DNA from 2 places in the Streptomyces sp. NPDC111628 genome. Region 1 is predicted to be linked to the other one. Evidence: predicted binding sites of a transcription regulator. Region 1 holds the regulator's gene; the other holds the start of a gene.
The links. Region 1 encodes HrcA, which represses chaperone genes, less so after heat shock. Its sites were predicted from a motif close to TTNGCACTCNGNNNNNCNGAGTGCNAA; they were not measured.

Region 1 (7,720 bases):
CGAGGTCGTCCAGCGTCCACAGTTCACCGGCACAGGCGTAGACGACGCGGCTGCCGTCGGTCGCGGCGTGCCGGGCGTAGAAACCGTCGAGGGGCGTGTGCCGGCGCAGGTCGGAGCCGTCGGCGAGGGAGGAGTAGAGGGCGCCGGTGCCCTCGTGGTCGGAAAGGAAGGCGATCCGGTCGCCGACCCAGAAGGGGTACTCGATGTTGCCGTCGAGGCCGTCGTGCAGGCGGACGAACTCGCCGTCGTCCTCGCGGTCGATCCACAGCTTGCCCGCGGTGCCGCCCCGGTAGCGCTTCCACCAGGCGGCCTCGCGGCCCATCGGCGCGGACAGCAGCACGGTGTGCGGACCCTGGGCGACGTCGCCCACGGGTCCGTACGGCAGGGTGGTCGCCGGTCCGCCGTCGAGCGGGACGGCGCGGGCCCAGCTGCGGCGCAGGCTGGCCTGGCCGTAGGTGCTCAGGGCGAGGACGCGGCCCTCGGCGGTCCAGCCGCGTACCTGGGTCCTGATGCTGCCCCAGTGGGTGAGGCGCTTGGCGGGGCCGCCGTCGACGGGCGCGACGTGCACCTCGGGGGCGCCGTCACGGGTGGAGGTCCAGGCGACCGTGGTGCCGTCGGGCGAGATGCGCGGGTGGTTCACCGGCACGTTGTCGGCGCTGACCCGCCAGGCCCGGCCGCCGTCGAGCGGGGCGAGCCACACGTCGTCCTCGGCGGTGAAGGCGACCAACTCGCCGTGCGGGTGCGGAAAGCGGAGGTAGGCAGGCGCTGCGGGCTGAGTCACCCCCATACCCTATGCAGGGGCGCGGCCCGCCGACAGAGGTTTGGATCACTTCCCGGCCATGGGCCCCGTCCGGCTACTTGCCCTCGACCGGCCGGCAGTGCGGGTCGTCCGGGCACCAGATGGTCCGGGTGACGGTCACGGTGGGCCCCGGCCCGTTCTGGGAGGGCCGGTTCGCGGGCGGGGCGCTCGTGGCGTCGCAGTTGCCCAGCCCCTTCACCCGGAACCACTCCTTGCCGTCCACCTTCGCGGTCAGGTTCCCGCGCACGCAGGCGCCGTTGACGACCCGGGTGACCTTGCCGTCGACGGTGATGTCCTTGCCGTCGTCGGTCCTGCCCTCGCAGTGCACGGAGGCGACCGCGTTCTCGCTCGCCGAGGCGGTGGTGCCCTGGTCGCCGTAGGAGGCGGTGCAGGTGAGCCAGCGCACCTCCGCCTTCTGCCGCTGCAGTTCGCGGGTCACGGTCTGGTCGGTCGTGTAGGCGACCGTCGCGGAGCTGAGTCCGCCCGGCTCGCACGCGACGAGACCGCCGACGGCGACGGCCGAACCGACGGCCAGCGGAGCCATGCGCCAAATCCGTCTCAACGCCCCCATGGAGGGCAGCCTGCCACCGCTCCGGAACCGGCGGTAGGGCGCATACGGCCACTCCTCGCCACTACCGTGGGCGCCATGGGCAACGACCGCAGGCAGCGCAGGCTCGTCATGGACGAACGCACCACTTACCTGTGGAGTCACCGGCAGAAGCGGGGGCGCGACGACGTCTGGCGGGACGCCCTGACGCTCTACCGGGACGGGGTCCGGGTCCGGTTCGTCTTTCTCGCGGGCGCGCCCGACTCGGGCCGGTGGACCACGGAGGGCGGCTACTGGTACGAGGGCTGCGTGGGCGACAACCGCGGCAACCTGCTCAACCTGCGCGAACCCGGGGTCGTACGGGCGCTGGTCGAGGAGGCCGGGCGGCGCGGGCTGCTGCCCTGGGACGGGCCCGGGGGCCGGCCGGTGGAGCTGGACGGCTGGGAGCTGTTCCCCGCCGTGGTCGCCGCCACCGACGGCTGACCGGGGCCGTCGGGACCCGGCAATCCGGCGCCGTCAGGACCAGCGGCCGGTGCGGGCCAGGAGTACGGCGGTCGCGGCGGTGCCCGCGGTGGAGGTGCGCAGGACGCTGCGGCCCAGGCGGTAGGGGTTCGCACCGGCCTCGGCGAACAGGGCCAACTCCTCCGGGGACACCCCGCCTTCGGGGCCGACCACCAGCACGATGTCGCCGGTGGCGGGGAGTTCGGCATCGGACAGGGGGACGTCGCCGCTCTCGTGGAGGACGGCGGCGAAGCCGGCGTCGGCCAGAAGTGAGGCAACCTGCTTGCTGCTCGCCGCGTCCGCGACGTCGGGGAAGCGGACCCGGCGGGACTGCTTGCCCGCCTCCCGGGCCGTCGCCCGCCACTTGCCGAGCGCCTTCAGGCCGCGCTCGCCCTTCCACTGCGTGATGCACCGGGACGCCGCCCAGGGCACGATCGCGTCGACCCCGACCTCGGTCATCGTCTCGACGGCCAGCTCACCGCGGTCGCCCTTGGGCAGGGCCTGGACGACGGTGATGCGGGGCTGCTCGGCCGGCTCCTCGCGCACGCCGCCCGGGACGGTGACGACCAGGCGGTCCTTGCCCTCGGCGGCCTTCACCGAGCCCTCGGCCCAGTGGCCGCGCCCGTCGGTGAGGACGACGTCCTCACCCGCCCGCAGCCGCTTGACGGAGACGGCGTGGCGTCCCTCGGGCCCGTCGAGGACGTACTCCCCCGCGGGCAGGTCCTGCGGCCGCAGGGAGTCGACCACGAACACCGGTGCCGTCATCGGGCGCCGCCTCCCGTCGCATAGCCCGACAACCCCGACAACGCTGTCCCGGCGTCGGCGAGTTCGGCCGTCAGCACCTCCACCAGCTGTCCCGCGGGCAACTCCCGGGCCATCCGGTGGCCCTGTCCCGCCCAGAGCGCCATGCCCTGCGCGTCGCCCGTCTTCGCGGCGGCCTTGCGCACCGGCGAGGTGAGGTGGTGCACCTCGGGGTAGGCGGCGGGGGCGTACCGGCCGTGCTCGCGCAGGAAGCGGTTGACCAGGGCGCGGGCGGGGCGGCCGGAGAAGGCGCGGGTGAGTTCGGTGCGGACGAAGAGCGGGTTGGTCAGCGCCTGCTTGTGCAGGTCGTGCGCGCCGGACTCGGGGGTGGCGAGGAAGGCGGTGCCCAGCTGGGCCGCGCTCGCGCCGGCCGCGAGGACCGCGGCGATCTGGCCGCCGCGCATGATGCCGCCGGCGGCGAGGATCGGCAGACTCACCGCCTCCCGGACCTGGGCGACCAGCGACAGCAGACCGGTTCCGGAGCCGCCGGTCTCCGGGTTGTCCCGGTGGGTGCCCTGGTGGCCGCCTGCCTCGACGCCCTGGGCGATCACCGCGTCGGCCCCGGACTGCTCGACGGCCCGGGCCTCGTCCACGGTGGTCGCGCCGACCAGGGCGAAGGTGCCCACGCGGTGCAGGGAGTCGACGACCTCGCGGCTGGGCACGCCGAAGTGGAAGGAGACCACCGGCACGGGGTTGTCCAGCAGCACGGCGAGCTTGGTGTCGTAGCCGTCGTCCCGGCCGCAGTCGGGGTCGCCCAGCTCGGTCTCGTACCAGGCGGCCTCGCCGGCCAGCTGGTGGGCGTAGACGTCGACGGCGGCGGGATCGGCCGTCTCCGGCTGCGGGAGGAAGAGGTTGACGCCGAAGGGACGGCTCGTGAGCCCCCTCAGCTGTTTGATCTCCTGGTACATCCCGTCCGCGGTCTTGTACCCGGCGGCCAGGAAGCCCAGCCCGCCCGCCTCGGACACCGCGGCCGCGAGCCGTGGCACGGAGACGCCGCCCGCCATGGGCGCCTGCACGATCGGGTAGGGGAAGAGATCGGTCAGTGCGGAGGACATGACGGCATGTTGTCACGTCCTCCACACAAGTCCGAATCCGGGCTTCCGTTGGCATACGCCAGGAGCATCCGCATCCCCGGAGGGGCCCTCAGCGCCCGTTGAAGGCGTCCTTCAGCCGCGAGAACAGCCCTTGCTGCCCCGGCTGACTGTGCCTGCCCGGGGGCGACCCCCGGACCCCCGGCAGACCCCGGCCGCCGGCCGCACCCGCGCAGCAAACCGACGCCCGCCAGGCTCTCCGTCAGCGCCCGTTGAACGCGTCCTTCAAGCGCGAGAACAGCCCCTGCTGCCCCGGCTGGAACTGCCCCGTCGGGCGTTCCTCGCCGCGGAGCTTGGCCAGCTCGCGCAGGAGGCGTTCCTGTTCGGGGTCGAGCTTGCCCGGGGTGGTGACCTCGACGTGCACGATGAGGTCGCCGCGGCCGCCGCCGCGCAGGTGCGTGACGCCCCGGCCGTGCTTCGGGATCGACTGGCCGGACTGGGTGCCCGGGCGGATGTCGACCTCCTCCATGCCGTCGAGGGTCTCCAGCGGCACCTTCGTGCCGAGGGCCGCCGCCGTCATCGGGATGGTGACCGTGCAGTGCAGGTCGTCGCCGCGCCGCTGGAAGGTCGAGTGGGGCAGCTCGTGGATCTCGACGTACAGGTCGCCGGCGGGGCCGCCGCCGGGGCCGACCTCGCCCTCGCCCGCGAGCTGGATCCGGGTGCCGTTGTCGACACCGGCCGGGATCTTCACGGTCAGGGTGCGCCGGGAGCGGACCCGGCCGTCGCCCGCGCACTCGGGGCACGGGGTCGGGACCACGGTGCCGAAGCCCTGGCACTGGGGGCAGGGGCGCGAGGTCATGACCTGGCCCAGGAAGGACCGGGTGACCTGCGAGACCTCACCGCGGCCGCGGCACATGTCACAGGTCTGGGCCGACGTGCCGGGCGCCGCGCCCTCGCCGTTGCAGGTGTTGCAGACGACCGCGGTGTCGACCTGGATGTCCTTGGTCGTACCGAACGCGGCCTCGTCCAGCTCGACCTCGATGCGGATCATCGCGTCCTGGCCGCGGCGGGTGCGCGAGCGCGGCCCGCGCTGCGACGCCGTGCCGAAGAACGCGTCCATGATGTCCGAGAAGTTCCCGAAGCCACCCGCGCCGAAGCCGCCCGCGCCACCGCCGGCGGCCTGCGAGAGGGGGTCGCCGCCGAGGTCGTAGACCTGCTTCTTCTGCGGGTCCGACAACACCTCGTAGGCGGCGTTGATCTCCTTGAACCGCTCCTGGGTCTTCGGATCGGGGTTGACGTCCGGATGCAGCTCGCGGGCGAGCCTCCGGAACGCCTTCTTGATCTCGTCCTGGGAAGCGTCGCGGCGCACGCCGAGTACGGCGTAGTAGTCCGTGGCCACCTACGACTCCGCCAGGATCTGTCCGACGTACCGTGCCACTGCGCGTACCGCTCCCATCGTTCCCGGGTAGTCCATGCGGGTCGGTCCGACCACGCCGAGCTTGGCAACCGCCTCGCCGCCCGAACCGTAGCCGACCGACACGACGGACGTTGAGTTGAGTCCCTCGTGGGCGTTCTCGTGACCGATTCGGACGGTCACGCCCGGATCCTTCGCCTCGCCGAGCAGCTTGAGGAGCACGACCTGCTCCTCCAGCGCCTCCAGCACCGGCCGGATCACCAAGGGGAAGTCGTGCCCGAAGCGGGTCAGATTGGCGGTGCCGCCGATCATCAGCCGCTCCTCGTTCTCCTCGACCAGCGTCTCCAGGAGAGTGGAGAGCACGGTGGAGACCGTACCGCGATCCTCGGCGTCGAAGGGCTCCGCCAGATCTTCCACCAGAGACGGCACATCCGTGAAACGGCGCCCCGCGACCCGGCTGTTGAGCCGCGCCCGCAGATCGGCCAGCGACGCCTCGCCGAACGGCGCCGGGCAGTCGACCATCCGCTGCTCCACCCGCCCGGTGTCCGTGATCAGCACGAGCATCAGGCGCGCGGGCGCGAGCGAGAGCAGCTCCACGTGCCGCACGGTCGAACGCGTCAGCGACGGATACTGCACGACGGCGACCTGCCGGGTGAGCTGCGCCAGCAGCCGCACCGTGCGGGCCACGACGTCGTCGAGGTCGACGGCGCCCTCCAGGAAGTTCTGGATGGCACGCCGCTCGGGCGCGGTCATCGGCTTGACGCCCGCCAGCTTGTCGACGAAGAGCCGGTAGCCCTTGTCGGTCGGGATGCGCCCCGCGCTGGTGTGCGGCTGTGCGATGAACCCCTCGTCCTCCAGGGCCGCCATGTCGTTGCGCACGGTGGCCGGGGAGACGCCGAGGCTGTGCCGCTCGGTGAGGGCCTTGGAGCCGACCGGTTCCTCGGTGCCGACGTAGTCCTGGACGATGGCGCGCAGCACCTTCAGCCTGCGTTCACTGAGCATCGGCGCGCACCTCCACCTGTCGTCCGCCCGTTTCCGGCCTGTCTGTCCTGGCACTCATGGCTCGCGAGTGCCAGACTTCCCCGGCCCAGTGTACGGCCGTGGGGTACACCCCCGGCAAGGCCGGGACCAAGCCGTTAGCGTCGTCGCCGTGACGGTGACTTGGGAAGAGCTGGGCTGGGAGCGGCTGGCGGACGGGGTGGGACGGTGCCGGCTGCCGGGGTGGGACTGCACGGCGGGGCTGGTGCTCGGCGCGGGCGCGGCGCTGATGGTGGACGCGGGGTCGAGCCTGGACGAGGGCGCCCGGTTGCGCGAGGCGGCGCGGCGGCTCGGCGGCCGCCGTGTGACACATCTCGCGCTGACCCACCCGCACTTCGACCACGTCTTCGGCGCGGCGGCGTTCCCGGACGCCGAGGTGTACGGCGCGTACGGGGCGGCGGGCACGGGCGCGCTGTTCGCGCCGGGCGGACATGGGCGGGAGGCGCTGCGCGCGGACGCGGTGGCGGAGGGGCTGGACGCGCGGGCGGCGCGGGAGGCGGCCGAGGCGCTCTCCCCCGTCCGGCACGAGGTCCGGGGCGAGCACCCGCTCGACCTGGGCGGTGGACGGCGGGTCCTGCTGGCCGACGTGGGCCCGGGGCACACCGGGCACGATCTGGCGGTGCTGGTGCCGGGCTCCCCGAACGTCCTGTTCTGCGGGGACCTGGTCGAGGAGTCCGGCGCGCCGCAGGCGGGGCCCGACGCCGTACCGTCGCGCTGGCCGGCCGCACTGGACCGGCTGCTGGCCGTGGGCGGCGACGACGCACTGTACGTCCCCGGTCACGGAGCGGTGGTGGACGCGGCGTTCGTCCGGGCCCAACGGGACGCGCTGGCCGCCCGGTTCGGCGTGTCGCGCTGATCACCGCGCGGGCGTTCCTCGTATCGTCGGCAGAATGCGCCAGTACTCCGCCGACCTGACCCCTCCGTGGAAGAAACCGCAGCCCGTTCCCGAGGTGTCCGCCGATCCCGGCCTGGTGGTCGAGGAGCCCGGCACCGGGTTCTGCGGCGCGGTGATCCGCTGCGAGGCGGGCACGGTGACCCTGGAGGACCGCTTCGGCAAGCACCGCGTCTTCCCGCTGGAACCGCGCGGCTTCCTCCTGGAGGGCCGCGTGGTGACGCTGGTCCGCCCGTCCTCCTCCGGTCCCGCGCGGTCCGCCCCTTCCCGTACGGCGTCCGGTTCGGTCGCCGTCCCCGGCGCCCGCGCACGGGTGGCGCGCGCCGGGCGCATCTACGTCGAGGGACGGCACGACGCCGAGCTGGTCGAGAAGGTCTGGGGCGACGATCTGCGCATCGAGGGCGTCGTCGTGGAGTACCTGGGCGGCGTGGACGACCTCCCGTCGATCGTCGCCGACTTCGCCCCCGGCCCGGACGCACGGCTGGGCGTCCTGGTGGACCACCTGGTGCCGGGTTCGAAGGAGTGGCGCATCGCGGAGGCGGTCACGAGCGAGCACGCGCTGGTCGTGGGCCACCCGTACATCGACATCTGGGAGGCGGTGAAGCCGGCATCGGTAGGCATCGACGCCTGGCCACGCGTCCCCCACGGCCAGGACTGGAAGACCGGCGTGTGCCGGGCCCTGGGCTGGCCGTCGGAG
Region 2 (7,720 bases), on a different contig from region 1:
ACCTGATCCGGCGCCGGGAGACCTACGCCCGCAAGCTCGCGGAGATCGGCCGGGACCTGCCCGCCTCGGCGCCCCCGCCCGAGGAGCCCGCCGACCCCGAGGACATCGACGACGACCTGCTGCGGCTGGTCTTCACCGCCTGCCACCCGGTGCTGTCCGCCGAGGCCCGCATCGCCCTCACCCTCCGCCTGCTCGGCGGCCTGACCACGCCCGAGATCGCCCGCGCACACCTCGTGCCCGAACCCACGGTCGCGCAGCGCATCGTCCGCGCCAAACGCACCCTGGCCAGGAAGAACGTCGCCTTCGAGGTGCCGTACGGACCGGACCGCGCGGCCCGCCTCGGCTCGGTCCTGGAGGTCCTCTACCTGATCTTCAACGAGGGTTACGCGGCCACCGCGGGCGACGACTGGCTCCGCCCCGCCCTGTGCGAGGACGCCCTGCGCCTGGCCCGCGTCCTGTCCGCCCTGATGCCGAAGGAGCCCGAGGTCCACGGCCTGGCCGCGCTGCTGGAGTTCCAGTCCTCCCGCACCGCCGCCCGCACCGCCCCCGACGGCGAGCCGGTGCTGCTGAAGGACCAGAACCGCCGCCGCTGGAACCGCCTGCTCATCGCCCGCGGCATCACCGCCCTCGGCCACGCCCACGCCACCACCGGCGCCGCAGGGCCGGGCCCGTACGCCCTCCAGGCCGCGATCGCCGCCTGCCACACGACGGCCCTCACCTACGAGGAGACCGACTGGCCGCGCATCGCCACGCTCTACGGCCTGCTCGCGGCCCGTGCCCCGTCCCCGGTCGTCGAACTCAACCGCGCCGTCGCCGTCTCGATGGCCGAGGGCCCGGCCCCCGCCCTGGCCCTCGTCGACGCCCTCGCCGCGGAACCGGCCCTGCGCGACTACCACCTGCTCCCCAGCGTCCGGGGCGACCTCCTGCTCCGCCTGGACCGCACGGCGGAGGCCCGCGAGGAGTTCGAACGGGCCGCCTCCCTGACCCGCAACGCCCGCGAACGCGCCCTCCTGCGGCGCCGGGCGCGGGAGACGGACACCCCCTAGCCCGCTACCGGACGGGGTGCCCGATCAGCATCGTCGGCGCCCCCGCGACGCGCGTCAGGAACACGGTCGCGGCGTTCGGTCCCTGCGGCTTGACCTTCTTCCGCAGCTCCTCCGGCTCGACCGCGGAGCCCCGCTTCTTCACGGTCAGCGTGCCGACCCCGCGCTCCCGCAGCAGCGCCTTCAGCTTCTTGACGTTGAACGGGAGCTGGTCGGTGATCTCGTAGGCGGTGGCGTACGGCGTGCGGTGCGCTTCGTCGGCGGTGACGTAGGCGATGGTCGGGTCGATCAGCCCGCCGTCCAGGTCGTCGGCCACCTCGGCGACCAGGTGGGCGCGGATGACGGCGCCGTCCGGCTCGTACAGATACCTCCCGACCGGCCGCGCCCCGGGGTCCGGGAGCATGGTCTCGGGTGTCACGTAGATCCCCGCCATGGCGGGCAGCAGCATCGCCCGCCGCGCCCCCGGCGTCACGTCCGGGCCGAACCACAGCACGGCCTCCTTGACGTCCCCGCCGTCCGAGACCCACTCGGCCGTCGCCTGCGGGGGGATCGCCTCGTGCGGAATGCCGGGCGCGATCTTCAGCAGGCCGAGCGGCGCCCCGAGCGCGGCGGACACGGCCCAGGACAGGGGCGGGGAGTACGCCTCCGGGTCGAAGATCCGGCCGCGTCTGGACGAACGCCGGGCGGGGTCGACGAACACGGCGTCGTACCCGGCGGTGTCCACTTCCGTCACGTCGGCCTCGCGCACCTCGATCAGGTCGGCGAGACCGAGCGCGTCGGCGTTGGCGCGGGCCGCCGCGGCGGTGACCGGGTCGTGGTCGACGGCGAGGACCCGGATCCCGGCACGGGCGAACGCGATCGCGTCGCCGCCGATCCCGCAGCACAGGTCGGCGACGGACCGCACCCCGACCGCCCGGAGGCACTCCGCCCGGTACGCCGCCACGCTCGCCCGCGTCGACTGCTCGACCCCGTTGGGCGTGAAGAACATCCGCCCGGCGTCCTCGGCCCCGAACTTCGCCACCGCCCGCTGCCGCAGCCGGGCCTGCCCGAGCGCCGCGGACACCAGCTCGGCGGGATGCGTGCGCCGCAGCCGGGTCGCGACCGCCAACTCCCGCGCGGGGTCGGTGTCGCGCACCTCGTCGAGGAGCGCGCGGCCTTCGGGGGTCAGGAGGAAGTCGAGGTCGTTCACCGGGTCATTGTGGGCCAGTCGGTGGATGGTGTGCCTCCGGCGCGGTGTCGGGCCGGGTTCGGCGGCCGGGGACTGCGAGGATCCGGCACCATGCGAGAAGTCGTACAAAATGATAAGAGTCGGGCATCGCGTCGCGTGTCCCGGACACCTCGTGCCACCGCCGTCCTCGCCGTCGCCGTAGCCGCCCTCGCCGCCGGTTGTGCCCAGGGTGACCACCAGGAGGTGCGCGGCGCCGCCGGCCAGCAGGCCCCGAAGGCGCCCCCCGCCCGCGCGGTCGACGGCGCGGCCGAGGCGCGCGAGGCGAAGGCCGCCCTGGCCGCCGCCGCCAAGCGCTGGGACCTCAAGAAGGTCCCGCTGACGGCCCCCGCGGCCCCCGAGAAGAAGCCGGAGATCGAGGCCCGCGAGGGCTTCGAGGTCGACGGCCAGGAGGAGGACGGCCTCCCGCCGGTCTTCACCACGGTCCCCACCAAGGAGAAGATCGTCTTCCTCACCATCGACGACGGCGCCGAGAAGGACCCGGCGTTCCTGAAGATGATGAGCGAGCTGAAGATCCCGTACACCGTCTTCCTCACCGACGAGGAGATCAAGGACGACTACGGCTACTTCAAGAAGATGCAGGCCCGCGGCATCACCCTCAACAACCACACCCTGAGCCACCCCTACCTCCCCGGGCTCTCCTACGCGGACCAGAAGCGGGAGATCTGCGGCATGCAGGACGTGATGGAGAAGCACTACGGCAAGCGCCCCACCCTCTTCCGCCCGCCGTACGGCAACTACAACCGCGACACCCTGCGCGCCGCCAAGTCCTGCGGAATCAAGTACGCCCCGATCTGGAGCGAGGAGGTGTACGTCGACCACTGGGAGTACCGCGAGTGGGACCAGGACCTGCACCCCGGCGACATCGTCCTCACCCACTTCCGGGGCGAGAACGACTGGGACGGCACCATGACCGACATGGTCCGCCGCTTCCTGGACCGGATCACCGCCGACGGATACGCGGTGGCCCGCCTGGAGGACTACCTGTGAGGCGAGGGCGGTCCCGCCCGCCCGGCGCCGCCCCGGCCGCCCTCCTGCTCCCGCTGCTCCTGCTGCTCCCGCTCACCGGCTGCGACCGGATCGCCGCCGCCCCCGCCGAACACGCGGCGGCGGCCGGGGACCCCGCCCAGGACGCCGACCGGGGCCGTCGCCTGCCGCCCGTCGTGGACCACGTCCGCACCGACGACCCGGTCGTCTTCCTCACCTACGACGACAGCGCCGAACGCGACCCCGCCTTCGCCGGCCTGATCCGCGAACGGCGCCTCCCGGTCACCCTGTTCCTCACCGACACCGTCGCCGGACCGGCGTACGGCGACCTCGCCCGGCTGCGCCCGTTCGGCGCGAGCCTGCAGAACCACACCCTCGACCACCGCTCCCTGCGCGGCCTGCCCTACGCCGGCCAGCGCGCCGAGATCTGCGGTCAGCAGACCAAGCTCAGGTCCCGCTTCGGCGTCCGCGCCCACCTCTTCCGCCCGCCGCACGGCACGTACGACACCACGACCCTGCGCGCCGCCGCCGACTGCGGCATCACGGCCCTGGTCCTGTGGCGCGCCATTCTCGACGCCGACGGCACCCTCACCTACACCCGCGGCGGCCACCGCCTCCACCCCGGCGACATCATCGCCGTCGACCCGGACCACCCGACGGCCACGAACCTGACGGCCCGCACGGAACGTCTGCTGGAGACGATCGAGGAGCAGGGGCTGAGGGTGGGCAACCTGGAGGACTACGTCTGACTTCTTGCCGCAGACCCGTGACCTCTCGACGCCGGTCGGCATCATCCAGCCCGTCCGGCGCTTGAGGACGAGGCCCGTTCAGGGCCGATGCGGCGGCCCGGGGGCGGCAGCCCCCAGCGACGCCCACACCCACGCAGGGTGCCTCCACGAACCGGCGTTCACCAGAAAACCCCGCCGACGCGCCGCCGGCATTGGCACTCCGCTTGACCGAGTGCTAATCGCAGTCATAGTCTCGGCCCTGGCACTCCCCACTGGAGAGTGCCAACTACGCGACGGGCAGGTCCGGCACCCGCGACGACGGATCCACCTGGTCGCCACCTCAGACAGTTAACCCCGTGAGATCTCCGAAGGGGGAGGTCGGATCGTGACGACCACCAGCTCCAAGGTTGCCATCAAGCCGCTCGAGGACCGCATTGTGGTCCAGCCGCTCGACGCCGAGCAGACCACGGCTTCGGGCCTGGTCATTCCGGACACCGCCAAGGAGAAGCCCCAGGAGGGCGTCGTCCTGGCCGTCGGCCCGGGCCGCTTCGAGGACGGCAACCGCCTTCCGCTCGACGTCAGCGTCGGCGACGTCGTGCTCTACAGCAAGTACGGCGGCACCGAGGTGAAGTACAACGGCGAGGAGTACCTCGTCCTCTCGGCCCGCGACGTGCTCGCGATCGTCGAGAAGTAGTTCACCCGAAGCACCTTGCTTTCCAGCTGCGCCCCTGGCTCCCGCGACCATAAAAAGCCGGGCGTCGGGGGCGCAGTTGCCGTATAACCCCAAGATTTCCGGAAGAGGGCTCACGCTCCCATGGCGAAGATCCTGAAGTTCGACGAGGACGCCCGTCGCGCCCTCGAGCGCGGCGTCAACAAGCTCGCCGACACCGTGAAGGTGACGATCGGCCCCAAGGGCCGCAACGTCGTCATCGACAAGAAGTTCGGCGCCCCCACCATCACCAACGACGGCGTCACCATCGCCCGCGAGGTCGAGGTCGAGGACCCGTACGAGAACCTCGGCGCCCAGCTGGTGAAGGAGGTGGCGACCAAGACCAACGACATCGCGGGTGACGGCACCACCACCGCCACCGTGCTCGCCCAGGCGCTCGTGCGCGAGGGCCTGAAGAACGTCGCCGCGGGTGCCTCCCCGGCGCTGCTGAAGAAGGGCATCGACGCGGCCGTCGCCGCCGTGTCGGAAGACCTTCTCGCCACCGCCCGCCCGATCGACGAGAAGTCCGACATCGCCGCCGTGGCCGCGCTGTCCGCGCAGGACCAGCAGGTCGGCGAGCTGATCGCCGAGGCGATGGACAAGGTCGGCAAGGACGGTGTCATCACCGTCGAGGAGTCCAACACCTTCGGTCTGGAGCTGGACTTCACCGAGGGCATGGCCTTCGACAAGGGCTACCTGTCGCCGTACTTCGTGACGGACCAGGAGCGCATGGAAGCGGTCCTCGAGGACCCGTACATCCTCATCAACCAGGGCAAGATCTCCTCCATCGCGGACATGCTGCCGCTGCTGGAGAAGGTCATCCAGGCCAACGCCTCCAAGCCGCTGCTGATCATCGCCGAGGACCTGGAGGGCGAGGCGCTCTCCACCCTCGTCGTCAACAAGATCCGCGGCACGTTCAACGCGGTGGCCGTCAAGGCCCCCGGCTTCGGCGACCGCCGCAAGGCGATGCTGCAGGACATGGCCGTCCTCACCGGCGCCACGGTCATCTCCGAGGAGGTCGGCCTCAAGCTCGACCAGGTCGGCCTCGAGGTGCTCGGCACCGCCCGCCGCATCACCGTCACCAAGGACGACACCACGATCGTCGACGGTGCCGGCAAGCGCGACGAGGTCCAGGGCCGCATCGCCCAGATCAAGGCCGAGATCGAGAACACGGACTCCGACTGGGACCGCGAGAAGCTCCAGGAGCGCCTCGCGAAGCTGGCCGGCGGCGTGTGCGTGATCAAGGTCGGCGCCGCCACCGAGGTGGAGCTGAAGGAGCGCAAGCACCGTCTGGAGGACGCCATCTCCGCGACCCGCGCCGCGGTCGAGGAGGGCATCGTCTCCGGTGGTGGCTCCGCGCTGGTCCACGCCGTCAAGGTGCTCGAGGGCAACCTCGGCAAGACCGGCGACGAGGCCACCGGTGTCGCGGTCGTCCGCCGCGCCGCCGTCGAGCCGCTGCGCTGGATCGCCGAGAACGCCGGCCTGGAGGGCTACGTCATCACCTCCAAGGTCGCCGAGCTCGACAAGGGCCAGGGCTTCAACGCCGCCACCGGCGAGTACGGCGACCTGGTCAAGGCCGGCGTCATCGACCCGGTGAAGGTCACCCGCTCCGCCCTGGAGAACGCCGCCTCCATCGCCTCCCTCCTGCTGACGACCGAGACCCTGGTCGTCGAGAAGAAGGAAGAGGAAGAGCCGGCCGCCGCGGGCCACGGCCACGGCCACGCCCACTGAGCGCTGCGCTGAGCTGAGCGAACGGTGCCTGGTCCCCTGCGGGGGGCTGGGCACCGTTCTTTTTGGTTGCCGGGTCCGGTGCCGGGTCCGGTGCCGGTGCGGCGTCTGCCCCGTTGGGTTCGTTGCCGGGTGCCGCGACGTCGTGGTTGCGCGCGCAGTTCCCCGCGCCCCTTGCGGGGCGATTGCCCTGACGAACCTCAGTGAGGAGCCGTCACAACAGGCCGCTCAGCGGCAGTGCGCGGTCGGCGAGACGGCCCCGTAGCCTCCCCCCGGCCGTGTCGGGTTCCTCCGCGAGCCAGCCGGCCGCGACCAGCAGCCCCGCGTGCTCGGCGACGTCCTCGGGGCGCAGGCCGCAGAACTGGGCGACCTCGTCCAGCGCCAGACCGGCGTCCTCGCCGACGTCTCCCAGGCACCCGTCGGGACGGCTGTGGGCCGCGGTGTACACCGCGAGGAGCCTGGTGGCAGCCCCCGCCTTCTTCTTCCGCAGCTTGCGGTCGCCCACCACCTTCTGCGCCCACCCCGACAGCCGCGCCCGGGTGACCTTGCCGAAGAGGAACGGGCGGGGCTGCGTGGGAATCAGCGTGGGCACCGTGATCGGGGTGGGTTCCTCGGGCCGGGACGTCAGCGCGTCGTCGGCGGTGACGTCCTCCGGCAGCAGCAGCCAGCCCACGTCGACGAGCTCCTGGAGCACCCGCTCGGCGTCGCCCTGCAACCAGCCGCCGAGGTCCTGCCCGGTGACGTTCCCGGTACCGGCGCGCGCGGCCCGCAGGGTGAGCATCAGCACCGCGAGCCGCGCCTCGGCCCCGGGGAGCGGGGAGCCGGTCCGGACGTGCTCCAGCACGTTGCGGGCATGGACGCCCTGGCCCCGGGTCAGCAACCGCTCGATCACCGGTCCCTCCCCGTCCACCGGGACGCCGCGGCGGTTGGCGTCCATCTCGCGGGTGGTCCGCGCGGCAGCCGCGGCCCGGTCCGCCTCCTCCCGCAGGGACGCGTCGTCGGTGACGTCCGCCCACAGGGCGAAGGCGCGGGCCTTGCGGTCGTGCAGTTCGGCGAGGACGGCGAGGTCCGGTTCCGGGCGCCGCTGGTAGGCGCGGAACGCGTCCCCGAGCTCGGTCAGCTCCACGCGGAGCACCTCGGGCTGAAGGTCGTCCGGCACGATCCGCTGCGCGACCTTCGCCCACCGACCCGCCTTCCGGGCCCGGGCGGGGACACCGCCGGGCTGGGGACGCGGGGCGGGCCGGGCATGCGGGACGGAGGCGGCCCCGGCACCGGCGCCACCATGGCGGGCCGGGGCGGG

Region 2: groES (co-chaperone GroES) is a predicted target of HrcA. The motif match lies at 4,196-4,222, and genes of this name have one in related genera.

What each region holds. Positions count from the first base shown of each region.
Region 1 covers NZ_JBVKBZ010000004.1:602,837-610,556, reverse strand. The annotation lists gene ACZ7MF_RS24695 (S41 family peptidase) at 1-787, opposite strand, end outside; gene ACZ7MF_RS24690 (hypothetical protein) at 855-1,343, opposite strand; gene ACZ7MF_RS24685 (hypothetical protein) at 1,446-1,829, shown strand; gene ACZ7MF_RS24680 (16S rRNA (uracil(1498)-N(3))-methyltransferase) at 1,863-2,612, opposite strand; gene ACZ7MF_RS24675 (nitronate monooxygenase) at 2,609-3,703, opposite strand; gene dnaJ (molecular chaperone DnaJ) at 3,942-5,078, opposite strand; gene hrcA (heat-inducible transcriptional repressor HrcA) at 5,079-6,095, opposite strand; gene ACZ7MF_RS24660 (MBL fold metallo-hydrolase) at 6,244-6,987, shown strand; gene ACZ7MF_RS24655 (DUF3097 domain-containing protein) at 7,022-7,720, shown strand, end outside.
Region 2 covers NZ_JBVKBZ010000001.1:593,602-601,321, forward strand. The annotation lists gene ACZ7MF_RS02970 (RNA polymerase sigma factor) at 1-1,046, shown strand, start outside; gene ACZ7MF_RS02975 (class I SAM-dependent methyltransferase) at 1,051-2,232, opposite strand; gene ACZ7MF_RS02980 (polysaccharide deacetylase family protein) at 2,323-3,258, shown strand; gene ACZ7MF_RS02985 (polysaccharide deacetylase family protein) at 3,255-4,004, shown strand; gene groES (co-chaperone GroES) at 4,369-4,677, shown strand; gene groL (chaperonin GroEL) at 4,798-6,423, shown strand; gene ACZ7MF_RS03000 (hypothetical protein) at 6,635-7,720, opposite strand, start outside.